2 regions of the Gallibacter sp. Marseille-QA0791 genome follow, and region 1 is predicted to be linked to the other one. Evidence: riboswitches for the same ligand, from Rfam matches in the RefSeq annotation. Region 1 holds a riboswitch; the other holds the start of a gene.
The links. Region 1 has a riboswitch for glycine ahead of gcvT (glycine cleavage system aminomethyltransferase GcvT). Riboswitches for the same ligand answer to the same signal wherever they lie in the genome.

Region 1 (8,244 bases):
TTGAGTGGAGTTGTGGAGTTGGAGATATAAAAAGGTGATAAAAAGCATATTATTCAGTTTTGATTTTTACCCTATTATCCACAACCCCAGACGCAGAAAGAGGTACGATCATGTTAGAAACAGGAACAATGGCTCCGGATTTTGAACTGCCGGACCAGAACGGACAGATGCACAGCCTGGCGGAGTACAGAGGCAGAAAGGTGGTCCTTTACTTTTATCCCAAGGACAATACGGCGGGCTGCAGCAAACAGGCCTGCGGCTTCGCGGAACTCTATCCGCATTTTCTCGAGAAGGACGCCGTCGTTATCGGAGTGAGCAAGGATAGCGTCGCTTCTCACAAGCGTTTCGAGGAAAAATACAGCCTTCCTTTTACGCTGCTCTCCGATACGGAACTGGCGGCCATCAAGGCCTATGACGTCTGGCAGGAAAAGAAGACCGCGGGAAAGATATCCATGGGCGTGGTCAGGACTACTTATCTCATCGATGAGGAGGGCATCATCGTCAAGGCATTCGGTAAGGTGAAGGCAGCGGATAACCCTGCTCAGATGTTGGAGGAACTGTAGATGAAGATAATCATTTCACCTGCGAAGACGATGAATGTAGACAGGGAGTCCCATGAAGTGAGGGGGCTTCCGCGTTTTTTTGATGAAACGAAGCTGCTTATGGATGAAATCAGAAAGCTTTCCTTCGACGAGGCGAAGGCGCTGTGGAAGTGCAGTGATAAGCTGGCAGAGCTGAATTTTCAACGTTTCGCGAAAATGGATCTGGAGCGGGATCTGACTCCCGCTGTCTTTTCCTACGAGGGGATCCAGTACAGGAATATGGGGCCCGGGGTCTTTTCCCATGAAGCTCTTGAGTATATCGAGGATCATCTGAGGATCTTGTCAGGATTTTACGGTATGCTGGGACCTTTCGACGGTGTCGTTCCGTACCGCCTTGAAATGCAGGCGGGGCTTTCCGTGGGCGGATGTCGTGATCTCTACGAGTTCTGGGGCAGGAAGATCTACGATTCCATCGCCGCTGAGAGCGGAGGTGAACCTTTCACGATCCTGAATCTGGCATCGAAGGAGTATTCTCAGATCATAGAAAAGTATGTCGGTCCGGAATGCAGGTTCGTGACGGTGGATTTTGGGGAGCTGGTCGACGGCAAAGTGAAGCAGAAGGCTACTCCGGCAAAAATGGCCCGCGGTGACATGGTCAGATTTCTGGCCGAACAAAACATAGCTGACCTGGAAGGCGTCAGGAGGTATAATGGATTTGGCTTCGAATTTTCCGAGGCCTTTTCTGAAACAGACAGGCTGGTTTTCATCAAGAGGAGGAAGTGATGAGGAGATGATTTCATCGATTGATATTAATTTGAATGAGGTGCGTAATGAATTAGAATCTCTGAAGAAAGATATTGAGTATTTTAAAGAGGCTATATATAATTTTTAGAAATATGCTTAAAACAGTGGTAATCTATTCTCATAAACAACACGCCAGCCTAAATTATCGGCTGGCGCGTTTCTTGTTCGCCCGCCATGGGCGGGCTCTAACGGGTGAAAGTCCCGAGTGCGCGTAGGCAACGACGAAGCACATAGCTGAACAGCAAGGGTGTTCACCGTGAGGTGAAATCTGAAGGAAGCTGTAGGCAAACCTCTGACTTGACGGACAGAAACCACATATAAGGCTGGGAAATACGGATAAGACGGCAAGAAACATCGAAGTCCAAAAGTTGCTGGAAGTACCAGTAAATGTGGCAGGTATATGGAGGGAAAGAGTCCGCACCTTAAGCGGGGAGGTCTCACAGGCGGATTTACTATCCGTAGTAACAACGAACTGTGAGAAGTCAGCAGAGGTCGTAGTAGTGAAGAAGTTCCTGTAATGGGGATGGAGCGAAGGACCGAACAATCAATCAGTTGAAGTACGTTCCACTTCGTAGCCGGAGCAAACGCCTGTCGATGACATCAAAGGCGGCAAAGGCAAAAGGGGCAGAAAGGAAACAACGCATGGACACAAGAAGTCTCATGGAGCAGATAGTGAGCAAAGATAACCTCAATGCGGCATATCTGCAAATCGTCAGAAACAAAGGAGCGGCAGGCGTAGACGGGATGACCGTTGAAGAGCTTGGCGCATATCTTGCGGAAAACGGCGAAAACATCAGGAAGCAGGTGCGGACAAGGAAGTACAAACCGCAGCCAGTTAGACGGGTGGAGATACCAAAACCAGATGGAGGGACAAGAAACCTTGGAATACCAACGGTAGTTGACCGGTTTGTACAACAGGCAGTAACACAAGTACTCACGCCAATCTTCGAGGAGCAGTTTCACGAGCATAGTTATGGATTCAGACCGAATCGGTGTGCGCAACAGGCAGTGCTGAAAGCATTAGAGATGATGAACGATGGGCATAGCTGGATAGTGGATATCGACCTTGCAAAGTTCTTCGACACGGTAAACCATGACAAGTTGATGACGATTTTCGGACGGACAATAAAGGACGGAGACGTTATCTCAGTGGTAAGGAAATTTCTGGCCAGTGGAGTGATGATCGATGACGAGTATGAAGATACAGTTGTCGGCACACCACAGGGAGGGAATATATCGCCGCTGTTGGCAAATGTCATGCTGAACGAGTTGGATAAAGAGCTTGAGGCAAGAGGGTTGGATTTCGTGCGCTATGCGGACGATCTGATTATCATGGTAGGAAGTAAGCAGGCGGCGGAGAGGGTAATGAAAAGTGCTACCCGATTTATTGAGGAAAAGCTGGGATTGAAAGTAAATGCTGAAAAGAGCAAGGTGGACAAGCCCAAAGGAATCAAGTATCTCGGATTTGGATTTTACTATGACACATTAGCCAAAGGATATAAAGCCAGACCGCACCCGAAAGCAGTAGCGAAATTCAAAGCACAGATGAAGAAGCTGACATGCAGGAGCTGGGGAGTGAGCAACAGTTACAAAGTGCAGAAACTGAACCAGCTTATCCGAGGATGGATAAACTACTTCAAAATCGGGAGCATGAAGGGATTATGTGAGCGTTTGGACAGAAACATACGCTACCGTCTGCGGATGTGTATTTGGAAGCATTGGAAAACACCGCAGAATAGGGCAAAGAACCTGATGAAGCTGGACGTACCCCGCTGGGCGGCATACAAAATTGCCTACAGTGGAGACCGTTATGCGAGGCTTGCGCATAACGGCTGGGTACATAAAGCGATAAGCAATGAAAGACTAACCACATTTGGGCTAGTCTCCATGAGTAATTACTACGCCGAAAGGCGTGTCATATGTTAAGTTGGTTGAACCGCCGCTTGCGGAACCGCATGAGCGGTGGTGTGAGAGGTCGGTAGGCGAAATAATCGCCTACCTCCTACTCGATTTATCTATCTGACTAGCTTTTCGAAGCCTTCCGTCGTGTATTCTTTTCCCTGTCGCTTGAGGTCGAGATTCATGAGGAGCAATTCAAAGCGTTTGCGGGTCACAGGGTAAAGGATGATCACGATGCCGGAAGCTACGCAGAGGAGCCCTGGCCATACTGTAAAGAGTGATTTCATAGCGGCGAGGGCGTCAGCTGACTGGACTGTAGCATTTGCGTCATAGCCGGACATTTCCAGGATCCAGCCTGTTATGAAGCCCGCAGCTGCGGCACCGAGTTTCCCGCAGAAGGAAAAGTAAGCCATCAGGAAGCCTTCACGTCTCCTGCCGCTTCTGAACTCATCGATTTCAAAGATATCATACAGCAGCGTGTAGCTAAGAGTCCAGTGACCTGCGGAGCCGATGTTGACTACTGCCGCGAAGATGACAGTTACGATGAGGGCTGATTCGATAGGTATGAATTTTCCAATGACCATAAGGCCTCCGCCTAGGATCATGCAGGCGATATAAGCGTTTCTCTTATCGAACTTGACAGCGATAGGTCCCAGGAGAATGGCGACGATGATGCCTCCGATGGTAACTCCTGTATATATCAGAGACGATTCTGTTTCGCCAACACCGAGGTTGTATGTCGAAAAGTACATGATAGAGGATGTAAAGATCGTATAAGACGCGTAGAAGAAGAACTGGCAGGCCAACACGTTCAGGTAAGGCTTGATGCACATGACTTCTTTAATTTCCTTGAAGATGTTGTTTGTGCGTTCACTGTCCTCGCTGTCCTTTATATCCAGCTCATATCCACGTGTGGCGTTCCAGCTGAGCAGGATCGCTATCGCGGCGATCACTCCGATGATGATGACGGCGTATTGCCAGGAGGCTTCTTCGCTGAATCCGGCTTTCTGGAATTGTCCTACCAGGAATGTCGGGAGAGCGCTGGCGCAGAATACTCCGATAAAGTTGAATACCTGAGCGACAGAACGGATCTTTGTACGTTCGTTTGTATTGGTGGTCAGACATCCGCCTAACGAGAAGAACGGGATGTTGAAGGCTGTATAGGCGGCCCAGAACAGCAGTGTGAAGATCACATAGTATGCGATCTTCGCGTTGCCTCCAAAGGCCACCGTATGAAACAGGAACATCATGATGATGGCGAGAGGGATCGCGGATCCGAGAAGAAACGGTCGTTTTTTGCCGTGTTTTGATTTGCATCGATCAGACAGCATGCCCATGATAGGGTCGGTAATGGCGGACCAGACGACGGCGACGCCGATGATAGTGCCAGCGACGGCGGGGCTGAGACCAGCCAGTTCGGTGAAAAAGAACAGTAAAAAACTACCGATAAAATCGTAGGCGATGGCATCGCCGGTTCCTCCTAACGAGTAACCTACTTTCGTCTTAAAAGGAATTTTTCGATTATGATCGGGAGATATGATTTTACTCATTAATAGATCCTCCTTTTAATAAGAATTAACGATAACGTAAAATAGGAAAAATTGTGCTTTGTTCATTTTTATATCAAGCAAAAAATATGCCATTGATTGAAAAATCAGAAAAGTGAATATTTGTCAGGCGTTTTCAATTTTGAGGAGAAAAAGAAGCTTCAAAAATTATCAATTTTGATAAAATCCCCTTCAAATATGATAAAAAATCAAACGAAGAAGCAAATTTCAACGTTTTGTCTCAGACGAGAAGAAAAATTATTATTAAATTTGATAAATGCGTTGCCAGTGAAACCTGATAAAATGGGAATTTTGTGACATTTATAAAATGGCATAGACCTTGCATTTAATTAGTGGCATGAAAGTAATCTCCTGTCGGGGATTATACAATCGGAGGAAGAGCTTTTCAGAGTTTTAAGAAAGGAAAAGAGTTATGAGCGAATTTAAGAATCAATCAGTTATCATTACAGGCGGAAGCGGCGGCATGGGTCTTTGCATCGCGGAAGAATTTCTGAAGGAAGGAGCTCTCGTCTACCTGGCGGATTTAAACGAAGAAAGACTGCAAAAGGCCGTTGAGGATCTAAAACAATACGGACAGGTGGATTACGTCGTGACGGATGTCACGAAGATCGATACGATAGAAAACCTGATACAGGAAGTCGTAAAAAGATCCGGGAAACTGGATATCGTTGTGAATACGGCGGGATTATGGGTAGAAGGTGATTCGGATAAGATGACAGAGGAAGAATGGGATCGTGTAGTGGATGTAAATCTTAAAGGTACATTCTTCGTATGCAGCAGAGCTATCCCGGAATTGGAAAAGACCGGCGGCTGTATCGTGAATATCAGCTCAGATGCCGGGATCGGAGGAAATCCGGGCAACTGCATCTATAACGCGTCTAAGGGCGGCGTCACGTTGATCACCAAATCTCTTGGATTGGAGCTTGCTCCTCGCGGGATCCGGGTGAATGCGGTCGCGCCGGCGGATGTGGAAACCCCGATGCTGGTCGGACAGGCGGAAGTTTATGGCGGCGGCGATGTAGAAGGCTACTATTGGAATTTGTTGAGAAAGTACCCTCAGGGCGAGAGAGCGAGATTTATACGACCGTCTGAAATCGCTGAATGCGTACTGTTCCTCGCATCCAAGAAAGTCGAGTCCATCACGGCGACAACTCTGTCTATCGACTGCGGACTGACGGCCGGCTATTAAAGGCAATAACGAGAAAACGATATAATCTGGTTGATGATAGCGAGAGAGATCATTTTGACACCGAAGGAGTAAGTTTTGATCGCGGGCCACGATCAAAATGAATATCTCAGGTAAAAGGATCGCTATCGGACAGACCTCTGAAAAGCGGAAACGCACCGAAGGAGCAATTTTGTAAAAAAGAAACTCTCAGGTTAATGACAGAGCGGGAGGCTGATTGCTTCCCGCTTTTTGAATACGCGGGATATACCCTTCATATATTTTCGTGATGTCGATGAAGTCTGTATCAGAAGAAAGACGGCGACCAAATTTTATTCAGTTTATCAACAGGAGGAAATAATGGAAGAATTGAAAAGAACACAACTCTATTCGGCGCATATCAAAGCCGGAGCGAAAATGGTGGATTTTGGAGGATGGGAGATGCCACTTCAATACCCTACCGGTATAATAGCGGAGCATCTTTATACGCGGCATGGCTGCAGCGTGTTTGATGTATCGCATATGGGGCGTTTTATAGTCACAGGCAGGGAAAAAATCGAGTTTCTGCAGCACGTGCTCACCAACAACGTGCAGGCTTTGAAGGTGAATAATGCGCAGTATTCCATTATTTCCAACGAAGAAGGCGGGGCTATCGATGACGCTTACGTATACAGGTTTACAGAGGACAGGTATACGGTGGTGGTAAACGCGGCCAACGCGGAGAAGGTGTGGGAGCACTTTTCGGAGCAGATCAAGAATTTCGACGCGCAGCTTGAAGATGTCTCAAAGGATTATGCCGCGATAGCTGTCCAGGGACCGGATTCGAGAAAGGTGCTGGGGAGGATCGTCGGTGAGGATGTACAGTTGACGGAGCCGGTGCGGAATGAATTGAACACGCTGAAGGTATCGTCTATGGAAGACATGATCATGCGTGTGGCAAAGACTGGATATACGGGAGAACCGATAGGCTATGAGGTGTACATAGAAAGCAGATACGCGGAAGAGCTGTGGGATAAGTTGATAGAATGCGGAGCCAGACCGGCGGGCCTTGGGGCGAGAGATACTACGAGACTGGAGGCTGGGATGCCGCTTCATGGACATGAACTGGGCAAAGATATAGATGGCAATGAGATCCCTATATACGCTGTGCCGCTGGCAAAGTTCGCGGTGAGCTTTTCCGAGGGAAAGGGAAATTTCATAGGGAGAGATGCGCTGAAAAGGCAGCAAGAGGCTTTCATCAGGATAAACAATCACGATTTTTCCGATTGCGCGGCGCTGCCTCGCAGGATGATGCCGATAACACTTCTGGGGCGTGGCGTGATGCGCGCCGGATGCAAGGTCATGAAAGATGGAAGAGAAGTAGGCTACGTCACCAGTGGGACGATGGTACCGTATTATGTATCGGAGGGAAAAGGCCTCGGCACTGTAATAACAGAGGAAACGGCTCAGCGCAGCATCGGGTTCTGTTATGTAGCCAGCGATGTGTTGACGGATGACAGGGTACAGGTCGACATCAGAGGGAAGTTGATAGACGCAGTGATCCCGGAATTTCATATGAAAAATGACGCGCCTCCGTATACCAGGGTCATCCTGTATGGTCATGAAACGGAGACGAAGGTGGGAGAAGGCGCGTCGGGAGAGGTGGCAGCCCTTGCTCTGATCAGAAAGTCTATAGATAATCACGTGTGGAGACAGGAAAAATGTATAAACCTGATACCGTCGGAGATGACGGCTTCGAGAGCTGTGAGACTCCTCCAGGTAACAGATCCTTCCTTCAGATACGCGGAGCATCGAAAGGTGGCATCCTTCTACAACGAAGAGATTTTCTATTATCAGGGAACGGAATTCATAGGGGATGTGGAAGAGCTTTTGATGAAGGAAATGGCGAAGTTCCTCGGCTGCCGTGAGACCGAGACAAGAGTCCTCAGCGGCCAGATGTCCAATACGTGCGTATTTTCAGCTCTTGTGGATTTTAAAAACAGACTCAATAGGAAGGTAGAGCCTAAGAGGCTCGGATATGTGATGAACAACCACATAATTAAGGGCGGTCACCTATCGGCGCAGCCTATGGGCGCTCTCAAGGATTTTGTCGCGGTAGATCCGGTGACTGAAAAAAGAGCTGTGGTGAATTTCCCTGTATCAGCTGATGATCCGTACAGGATAGATGTGGAAGAGACTAAAAAGCTTATAGAGGAATACAGACCTGAGCTGATAATCTTCGGAAAGAGCATGGTGATATACAGGGAACCTGTCAGGGAAATAAGTG
Region 2 (8,244 bases), 500 kb from region 1:
ACATCGTACGGAAGCGATATGACTCTGGCAGCGTATTCGCCGGCTGGCCTTATCGCTCTAAACGGTCTTACTGTAGCCATTACCTGATCTCCTTTAATATCATTTCTGTTACTTCATCTATCGAAAGCCCTGTCGAATCTATCTCAAGGGCATCTTCGGCTTTCCTCAGCGGATTCAGCTTCCTGGTCGAGTCTCTGTGATCGCGTTCCTGTATATCATTCAACACCTGATCGAAGGAAACATCCTCTCCTCTGGCCTTGAGCTCCTTATATCTCCTTCCTGCCCGTTCTTCGGCGGACGCCGTGAGGAAAAACTTGTGCTCGGCGTCTTTCAGCACATTATTGCCTATATCACGCCCATCCATGATGACGCTCTTCTTGGCCCCCATGTCCCGCTGTATGTCGACCAGTTTTTCTCTCACCTGTGGCAGCGCCGAACAGACCGATGCCGCCTCCGACATTTCCGGCGTGCGTATCTTGTCGCTGACCACTTCTCCATCCAGTATGATGTCGCCCTTCACGAAATCTATATCGGTAGAAGCCAGCATCTTCTCCAGCCGCCCGATATCGTCAGCCTCTATACCTTCCCGCTTCATCTTATATCCTATAGCTCTGTACATGGCTCCTGTGTCCACATAATCGATCCCCAGCTTTTCCGCAACTGCCTTCGCTATAGTGCTCTTGCCCGCGCCGCTGGGTCCATCGACAGCTATCCTCATCAATCCGCCCATATCCTTCTTACTCACCCCTTTTTCTTTCTGTTGGTCTGCAGCTTCTCTATCTCCGATACGAACGTGTTGATATCGGTGAACTGCCTGTACACTGACGCGAAACGGACATAGGCCACCTCATCCAGATCCTTGAGTCGCTCCATCACCAGCTCCCCGATGAAGGTGCTCTCCACTTCCTTCTCCATCATATTGTTGAGGCCTCTCTCTATATCGTCCACTATCTTTTCCATATCCGCTATGGATACAGGGCGTTTTTCACAGGCTCTGATTATCCCGTTGAGGAGCTTGCTCCTGTCGAAGGCCTGCCGGCTCCCGTCCTTTTTGATAACCATCAAAATGACTTCCTCCACCTTCTCGTATGTGGTGAATCGCCTGCCGCATGCTTCGCATTCCCGCCTTCTCCTTATGGCACGTCCATCTTCCGTATGTCTGGAATCTATGACCCTGCTGTCTTCATTTTCACAATAAGGGCATTTCATTTCGGAACCTCCTTTACCGGATGTCTCTCGCAAAAGCTCTCATATGATTTTACTACATCTTGTGGTCTTTGTCTAATCTATTATGGGCGGGACATCTACCAGTATCACATCTTCTCCAATAGTTTTTACATGTTTCCACTTTATCACGTAGTCGCTCGTTTCCTTGCCGAACATCTTCAGAAAGCCTCTGTCACCAGGCAGGACAATACCGTCTATCCTGCCTTCCTTGAGATTTATCTCTATATCACAGACAAACCCCATGCTCTTTCCGTCATAGATGTTGATCACCTCTTTATTCCTTATATCTTCCGTATTAAGCATGATCGCTCCCCCTTTTCTGCCGTTTGTAAATTTATATGCGACAGTTGTCCAAACTATGCAGGCGCGATGGCGGAAAGAGAAAAAAATACCGCGGAGATTTCCTCTGCCGGCCGTTCCTGCGCCGTACAGCTGTTTCTCCGCGGTATCTTTCTAATATTCTCTTATCCTGCCGCTGTCGAGCCTGTGGAAATAGCTCCTTGTCTCGGCCGCTATGACGCCGCTCAGCGTCACGAGAGCGATCAGATTAGGTATTGCCATGAGCCCATTGAATATGTCTGCCAGCGTCCATACGGCGGAAACCGTCAGGAACGGTCCGATGAGCACCGCCAGTATGTAGAACCACCTGTAGACCTTGACTATGCCCATCTTTCCTCCCGTAAGATACTCAAGACATCGCTCGCTGTAGTAATCCCATCCTATAATGGTCGTGAAAGCGAAGAGCGCCAGGCACACCATCAGTATCCCCGAGCCCACCTGATCAGACCACGGAAGGCCGTTGGAAAAGGCATACGACGTCACTTCCGAGCCTTCCAGTCCGTTGGCTGCAGCGTAATCATAAGCCCCTGTGACCATGATGGTGGTCCCTGTCATCGTGCAGACGATTATCGTATCGATGAATGTACCCGTCATGGAAACCAGGCCCTGTCTGACAGGTTCTTTCGTCTTTGCCGCTGCCGCAGCTATAGGAGCGCTTCCCAGCCCGGCTTCATTGGAGAAAATGCCTCTGGCGACACCCATCTGCATAGCCATCATCAATGAGCCCAGCGCACCGCCTGCCACCGCATCCAGGCCAAAGGCGCTCCTTACCACCATCACGATGGATTCAGGCACCCTTTCGATATTATACACCAATATGCAGAGGCATACGATTACATATGCTATAGCCATGAATGGGACTATTATGGACGTTACACTGGCTATCCTCTGAAGACCTCCTATCACGACCAAAGCCGTTATAAAAGCCACTATCAACGCGGTCACGACGATAGTCACAGTATAGTCCGTACCAAATACGCTCACGAGATTTTCCTTATTGGGATCGAAGAATGTCTCCGCAGCGGAAGCGATACCATTGACCTGTGTTATAGTACCGATGCCAAGAAGTCCGGCTCCTACGCCAAATATAGCAAACAGCTTCGCCAGCCATTTCCACCTGGGCCCCATTCCCTGTTCGATATATCTGAAAGGTCCTCCCAGAAATCTTCCGTTACCTCTGTTCTCTCTGAATTTAACGGCCAACAGTCCTTCCGAGTACTTGGTCGCCATCCCCAGACAGGCCGCCACTATCATCCAGAAGAGGGCCCCCGGGCCTCCCGCCAATACTGCCGTAGCCACACCTACGATGTTTCCCGTACCGATAGTAGCTGCCATGGCCGTACAGAGAGCTCCAAAGCTGGTGACTTCTCCTATACCGTCTTCCTCGTTCTTGACCATATACTTGAAAGCCTTGCCCAGCTTCCTGAACTGGAGCACCTTTATCCTGACGGTAAGGAATATCCCCGTACCCATGATAAGCACGATGAGAGGGACTCCCCAGACGACGCCGTCTATGGCCTCAAGAATTTCAGTAAATTTTTCCATTTTCTTTCTCCTTCTCCTAAAAAAAGTAAATCAAAAAGCCGATACAGATGCGATCGACTTTCCGGAGAGGACTCAAATAATTTTTTACAAAAACTATCTGCTCTGTCCTTTTGCCTGAGAGATTACGCACATCGCTTAACGACATTTCGCTCTGCGCGCGTACACCTTCGGCGCTCGTATCGAGACTCTCCAGAGAATCATAGTTTCTTTCCCGCCCTTTGAAATCAAAAGCCGTACGGGCGTGATCGATAAACTAACGTTACGATTTTAACATACCGTACGGCTGCTTTCAACTCTAAAGTATTTCTTCAACCAGTTTCATAATATTCGTAATATTTTACTCGGAAGCCTCATCGTCTGCCGCTTCCGTTATTTTCGCATTATCCAGCAGATAATCCAGTACCTTCTGATAGAGCAGCTCTATGTGTACATAATCCTCCATGTTACGCCCTGTCTGCAGCTCTATGGACTTATCGTCATACCCTGCATCTTCGTAAGCCTTTATGGCCTCTTCCTTCTCTTTATCGGTATACGATAATCCTTCCTTCTCAGCAAGATATTCTATGAGCATTTCCTGCTTGACTCTCAGCTTGCTGCTGTCCTCATTGACGGCAGCAAACTCGTCTTCATCGCCGAAATCGTATGAAGCCAGCAGTTCATCACGGCTCATTCCGTACTCCTCCGCCATCGTATCCATCTGACTGCTGTTGAAATCGATATAATAATTGAGGATATCCTCAGGATATTCCTTCACCTCGGTATCCTCCAGCAGCTCAGACCAGAGAGTTGTCTTCTGATTGTCTATTTCAGTCTGTTCCTTCTGTTCGTAGAGCTGCTTCTCCACATCGGCCTCATACTCCTCCAGTGTATCAAAGTCGGTCGTATTCTGGACAAAATCAAGACTGTACTCAGGCACCTCCTGTCTTGTCGCTGAATTTATCGTGACGTTGAACACCACGTCCTTTCCCTGAAGCTCCTCACTGCTGTAATCATCCGGGAACGTCAGCTCCAGATCTGTCGTATCTCCTACATGTTTCCCCACAAGGCCCGACTCGAATCCATCGATGAACGATCCGCTCCCCAGCGTAAGATCATATCCTTCCGCGGAACCCCCGTCAAACTCCTTGCCATCTATCGTTCCCACGTAATCTATGTTCACAGTATCGCCGTCTGCCAGCGCTGTCTCCTTATCCAGCTCCTGAGTAGTCGCCGCCGCTTCCAGCGTGCTCTGGATTTGTGTCTGCACCTCATCATCCGTAACTGAAACCGTATAATCCGACACCGGCAGTCCCTTGTATTCACCTACTTTGAGATATTCTCCCAGATCATAGCTGTCATACGAGACCGATGAACCACACGATGCCAGGCCAAAAACCATCATCAGGCAAATAAATGACGCTGTTGCTTTCTTCTTCATCTGAAATTCTCCCTTTTTCAAATCTTATCGATCTTTCAGCTCACGCTGTCTATAACATCTTATGTATCCGCTCCATGGAAGCATCCAGCTCCGCCATGGATCTGGCACAGTTGCGGAGTTCCTGGACCACATATCCCGGAAGCTCTTTCTTGCTCTTATACTTGAGTTCGTGCTCAAGACTTGCCCATGTATCCATCGCAATAGTCCTTATCTGTATCTCCACCGGCATATGGTATGTCCTGTCAGAAAGAAATATAGGCACCTCTACTACCAGATGCAGGCTTCTGTATCCGCTCTCCTTCGGCTTCTTTATATAATCCTTTCTCTTCAGGAGCTTTATATCATCCTGCCTCAGCAGACTTTCTTCCACAGTATATATATCATCTATATAATTGCATACGACCCTCACACCGGCAAAGTCCATGACCTTATAGACCGACTCTATCTCTTTGGGCCATCCCTTTCTCTCTATTTTATCCATAATGCTCTCGATGCTCTTGATACGGCACTGCATGTGATGGATAGGATTATAATCATATCTGACGCTGTATTCGTTATCCAGTACTTCCAGCTTAGTGCTGACCTCTTTTATGGCCGCCTGATATCTCATCCTCAGATCACTGAAAACTTTTACGATCTCCTTGGCGTGGTCTATCGTAACACTCATGTCCGCGGGGATCATATCCTCATTTATAACAAACTTCTCTTTCTTCTCCAATATCATGATCAGTCTCCTTTGTATTCAGTTTATCATATTTTTTTGTGGATTCGGTGAGAAAGGCGAAACTTCTTTTCACAGACGTTCCTACGAAAGCACCGTGGACAAAAAGGAGCTGCCAGTCCGCAGGATATTACGGCCGACAGCTCCTTTTCAAAAAATCTCAATCAACAGCGCGCATCTCATTCATCAGTTCCCGCTTAATTACGCGGAGGGAACAGCTCCTCAAATTTCGTCTCATTGGTAGACGCGATCTCCGAGGAATCTCTCAGTTTTCCTGCCTTCTTCGCGATCTGATATCCGATCATCGGCAGGATGATCGCTCCACACGCGATAGCGAAAATAAATACGTCTTCGAATACCAGCATGATCAGACATATGAGCTGCGCGATAACAGCGAATACAGGGACCCAACTCTGTCCCTTCTTTACCCTCGCCTTCAGGCACGTTTCCGGATCATATCCGTTCTTCTTCAGCTTCTTTCTGAAGGATATCTGAGACAGTATTATTCCTACCCAGGCCAGCGTTCCTGTGAATCCGGACAGCGACAACAGGCTCGTGTACAGGCTTGTCATGAAGCCCGTAACTTCTGAGATCAGGCCGAGCACCAGAACTATCCACATGAACAGCAGCGTCCACAATACAGAAGCTCTAGGATTTCCTGACTTGGTGACTTTGCTGAGGAACTTAGGAGCCAGTCCTTCGATGGAAAGGCCGTACATACACCTTACCGTGCCATAGAAACCTGTGTTGGCACAACTGAAGGCAGCTACCAGTACGACCGCCGAGAATACGAATCCCAGCCATTCTATTCCATAAAAGTTCATGATATCGGCGAATACCGGATTCGCATCACTTGCCAGCTCGTATGGATAAACCAGGATAACCAGGATGAGCGGCAGTATGTACAGCAGTGCGATACGATATGTAACGCTCTTGCAGGCCTTAGGAACCGATTCCTCCGGATTCTGCGACTCTGCCGCCGCCAGACCTACGATCTCCGTACCCTGGAAGGTTACCAGCACTACCGTCATGTTTACGAGGATAGCCATAATACCAAGAGGGAATACCTTAGCTCCGAAGGACATCGTCCCCGAGAAGTTAACAACGCCTGCCAGGAATCCTGTGTATTCATCACTCTGACCCCAGAGACCTACCCAGATACCAAATGCCGCGATCACAAATGCTATGATGACGATGACCTTTGTAATCGCCAGACCTGCCTCTATCTTCGCGAAAATATCTACTGCGCAAAGGTTTATTATCGTGATGGCAGCCATAGCGCCCAGCGCGATAGCTATATAAGTCACGGAACTGTCCGTCCCCATCAGCGATGTCAATACTGTAGATACCGCGATAGCTTCAGACGGTACATAGCATACCCAGTTGAACCAGAAAGCCCAGCCAAATCCCGTCGAAATGGTCGGAGTGAGGAATTCGCTGGTATAGGCGACGAAGGATCCCGTTCTAGGAACATTGACCAATAATTCCGAATAAGAAATCATAGTGCCGTAAACGATGACACCAGTTACTAAGAATGCGATAATTACTCCGGGACCCATACTGGAAAGGCAAGAGCCTATCCCCAGAAAATAACATGATCCGATTACGCCACCGATACCGATGAACGCCACCTGCCAGCCTCTGATCCCACGTTTCAGTTCCTGCTTTTCAGAAGTAGCGACCTTTTTTTCTTCCGACATAACACCCTCCTTTTCTACTTTTAATAAGATACAAAGATATCCAGAATCGACAATCGGTTTCGTAGATACACGCTATGATAGTAAAAATAGATTTTTATGAAATTACTGTCAATTCTGATAATTGAATTATAGACTTATATTTATTCAATGTCAACTTATTCACAATAGTTTTTACAATACACGTCGTTCCGTCCGGCAATAAAAAGCAGGCTTCATTGTTGAAAATAAAGCCTGCGTCCCTGTTTGAGCTATACATATTTTTTCATATAATTCAATGCGTTTTTCTCCAGTCTGGACACCTGCGCCTGGCTTATGGAGATCTCATCTGCCACCTCCATCTGAGTCTTTCCTTCAAAGAATCTCATGGTCAGGATATGCTGTTCCCGCGGCGAAAGCTTTTTCATCGCCTCCGACAGAGACAGATTCTCTATCCATCGCGCGTCGGTATTTTTCATATCCCGTATCTGATCCATCACGCATATGGGATCTCCGTCATCATTGAAAACAGGGTCGAACAGAGATACAGGATCCTGTATGGAATCAAGGGCAAGCACCACATCCTCCCTTTTTACATCAATCCTGCGGGCCACCTCGTCGACAGTTGGCTCCCGCTGCAATTCACGGCCGAGCGCTTCTCTTGCCGTCAAGGCTCTGTATGCCAGATCCCGCATGGAGCGGGATACCCTTATGCTATTGTTGTCACGAAGATATCTTCTTATCTCCCCTATTATCATGGGAACGGCATAAGTGCTGAATTTCACTCCATGAGCCATATCAAAATTGTCCAACGCCTTTATCAGGCCCACACATCCTACCTGAAACAGATCGTCGGGATTTTCCCCACGTCCTGAAAACTTCTGAATGATGCTCAGTACAAGTCTGAGATTCCCCCTTATGAACTCGTCTCTGACCTTTGCGTCCCCAGCTTTTACGGCGATCAGCATATCGTGCATTTCCTTGTCCTTATACCTGGGCAGGCTCGCTGTATTGACGCCACAGATCTCAACCTTGTTGGCCATAAAATATTACCCTCACATCTCCTTTGCTCCCCTTAAAGCAACTTTCGATGCCGTAATATATTTATGTGCAGATCAGGATCCTTTTATTCCGAGTACGCCCCTTTTAAGGATATTCCGCTACCATATCCCCATAACGTGCTGCAATATCAGTGATACCACGGTGATCCCCACCCAGCAGGAGAATCCCAGCAGTATAGGCTTTGCCCCGCTCTTTACAAGCTTTACCACATCAGTATTGAAGCCGATAGCGCCCATGGCCATGATTATGAAAAACTT

Region 2: linked by a shared signal. The riboswitch ahead of ACQY69_RS05460 (alanine/glycine:cation symporter family protein) and the one ahead of gcvT (glycine cleavage system aminomethyltransferase GcvT) in region 1 are both predicted to bind glycine.

What each region holds. Positions count from the first base shown of each region.
Region 1 is NZ_CBCPMH010000001.1:684,289-692,532, reverse strand. It holds gene ACQY69_RS03170 (peroxiredoxin) at 111-563, shown strand; gene yaaA (peroxide stress protein YaaA) at 564-1,325, shown strand; gene ltrA (group II intron reverse transcriptase/maturase) at 1,989-3,272, shown strand; gene ACQY69_RS03155 (MFS transporter) at 3,362-4,795, opposite strand; gene ACQY69_RS03150 (SDR family NAD(P)-dependent oxidoreductase) at 5,226-6,002, shown strand; glycine riboswitch at 6,033-6,134, shown strand; glycine riboswitch at 6,138-6,205, shown strand; gene gcvT (glycine cleavage system aminomethyltransferase GcvT) at 6,339-8,244, shown strand, end outside.
Region 2 is NZ_CBCPMH010000001.1:1,182,831-1,191,074, forward strand. It holds gene ACQY69_RS05440 (DUF1015 domain-containing protein) at 1-80, opposite strand, end outside; gene cmk ((d)CMP kinase) at 80-730, opposite strand; gene nrdR (transcriptional regulator NrdR) at 742-1,209, opposite strand; gene ACQY69_RS05455 (YlmC/YmxH family sporulation protein) at 1,282-1,530, opposite strand; gene ACQY69_RS05460 (alanine/glycine:cation symporter family protein) at 1,681-3,111, opposite strand; glycine riboswitch at 3,204-3,314, opposite strand; gene tig (trigger factor) at 3,449-4,528, opposite strand; gene ACQY69_RS05470 (GTP pyrophosphokinase) at 4,578-5,252, opposite strand; gene ACQY69_RS05475 (amino acid permease) at 5,447-6,949, opposite strand; gene sigG (RNA polymerase sporulation sigma factor SigG) at 7,198-7,968, opposite strand; gene ACQY69_RS05485 (YeiH family protein) at 8,086-8,244, opposite strand, start outside.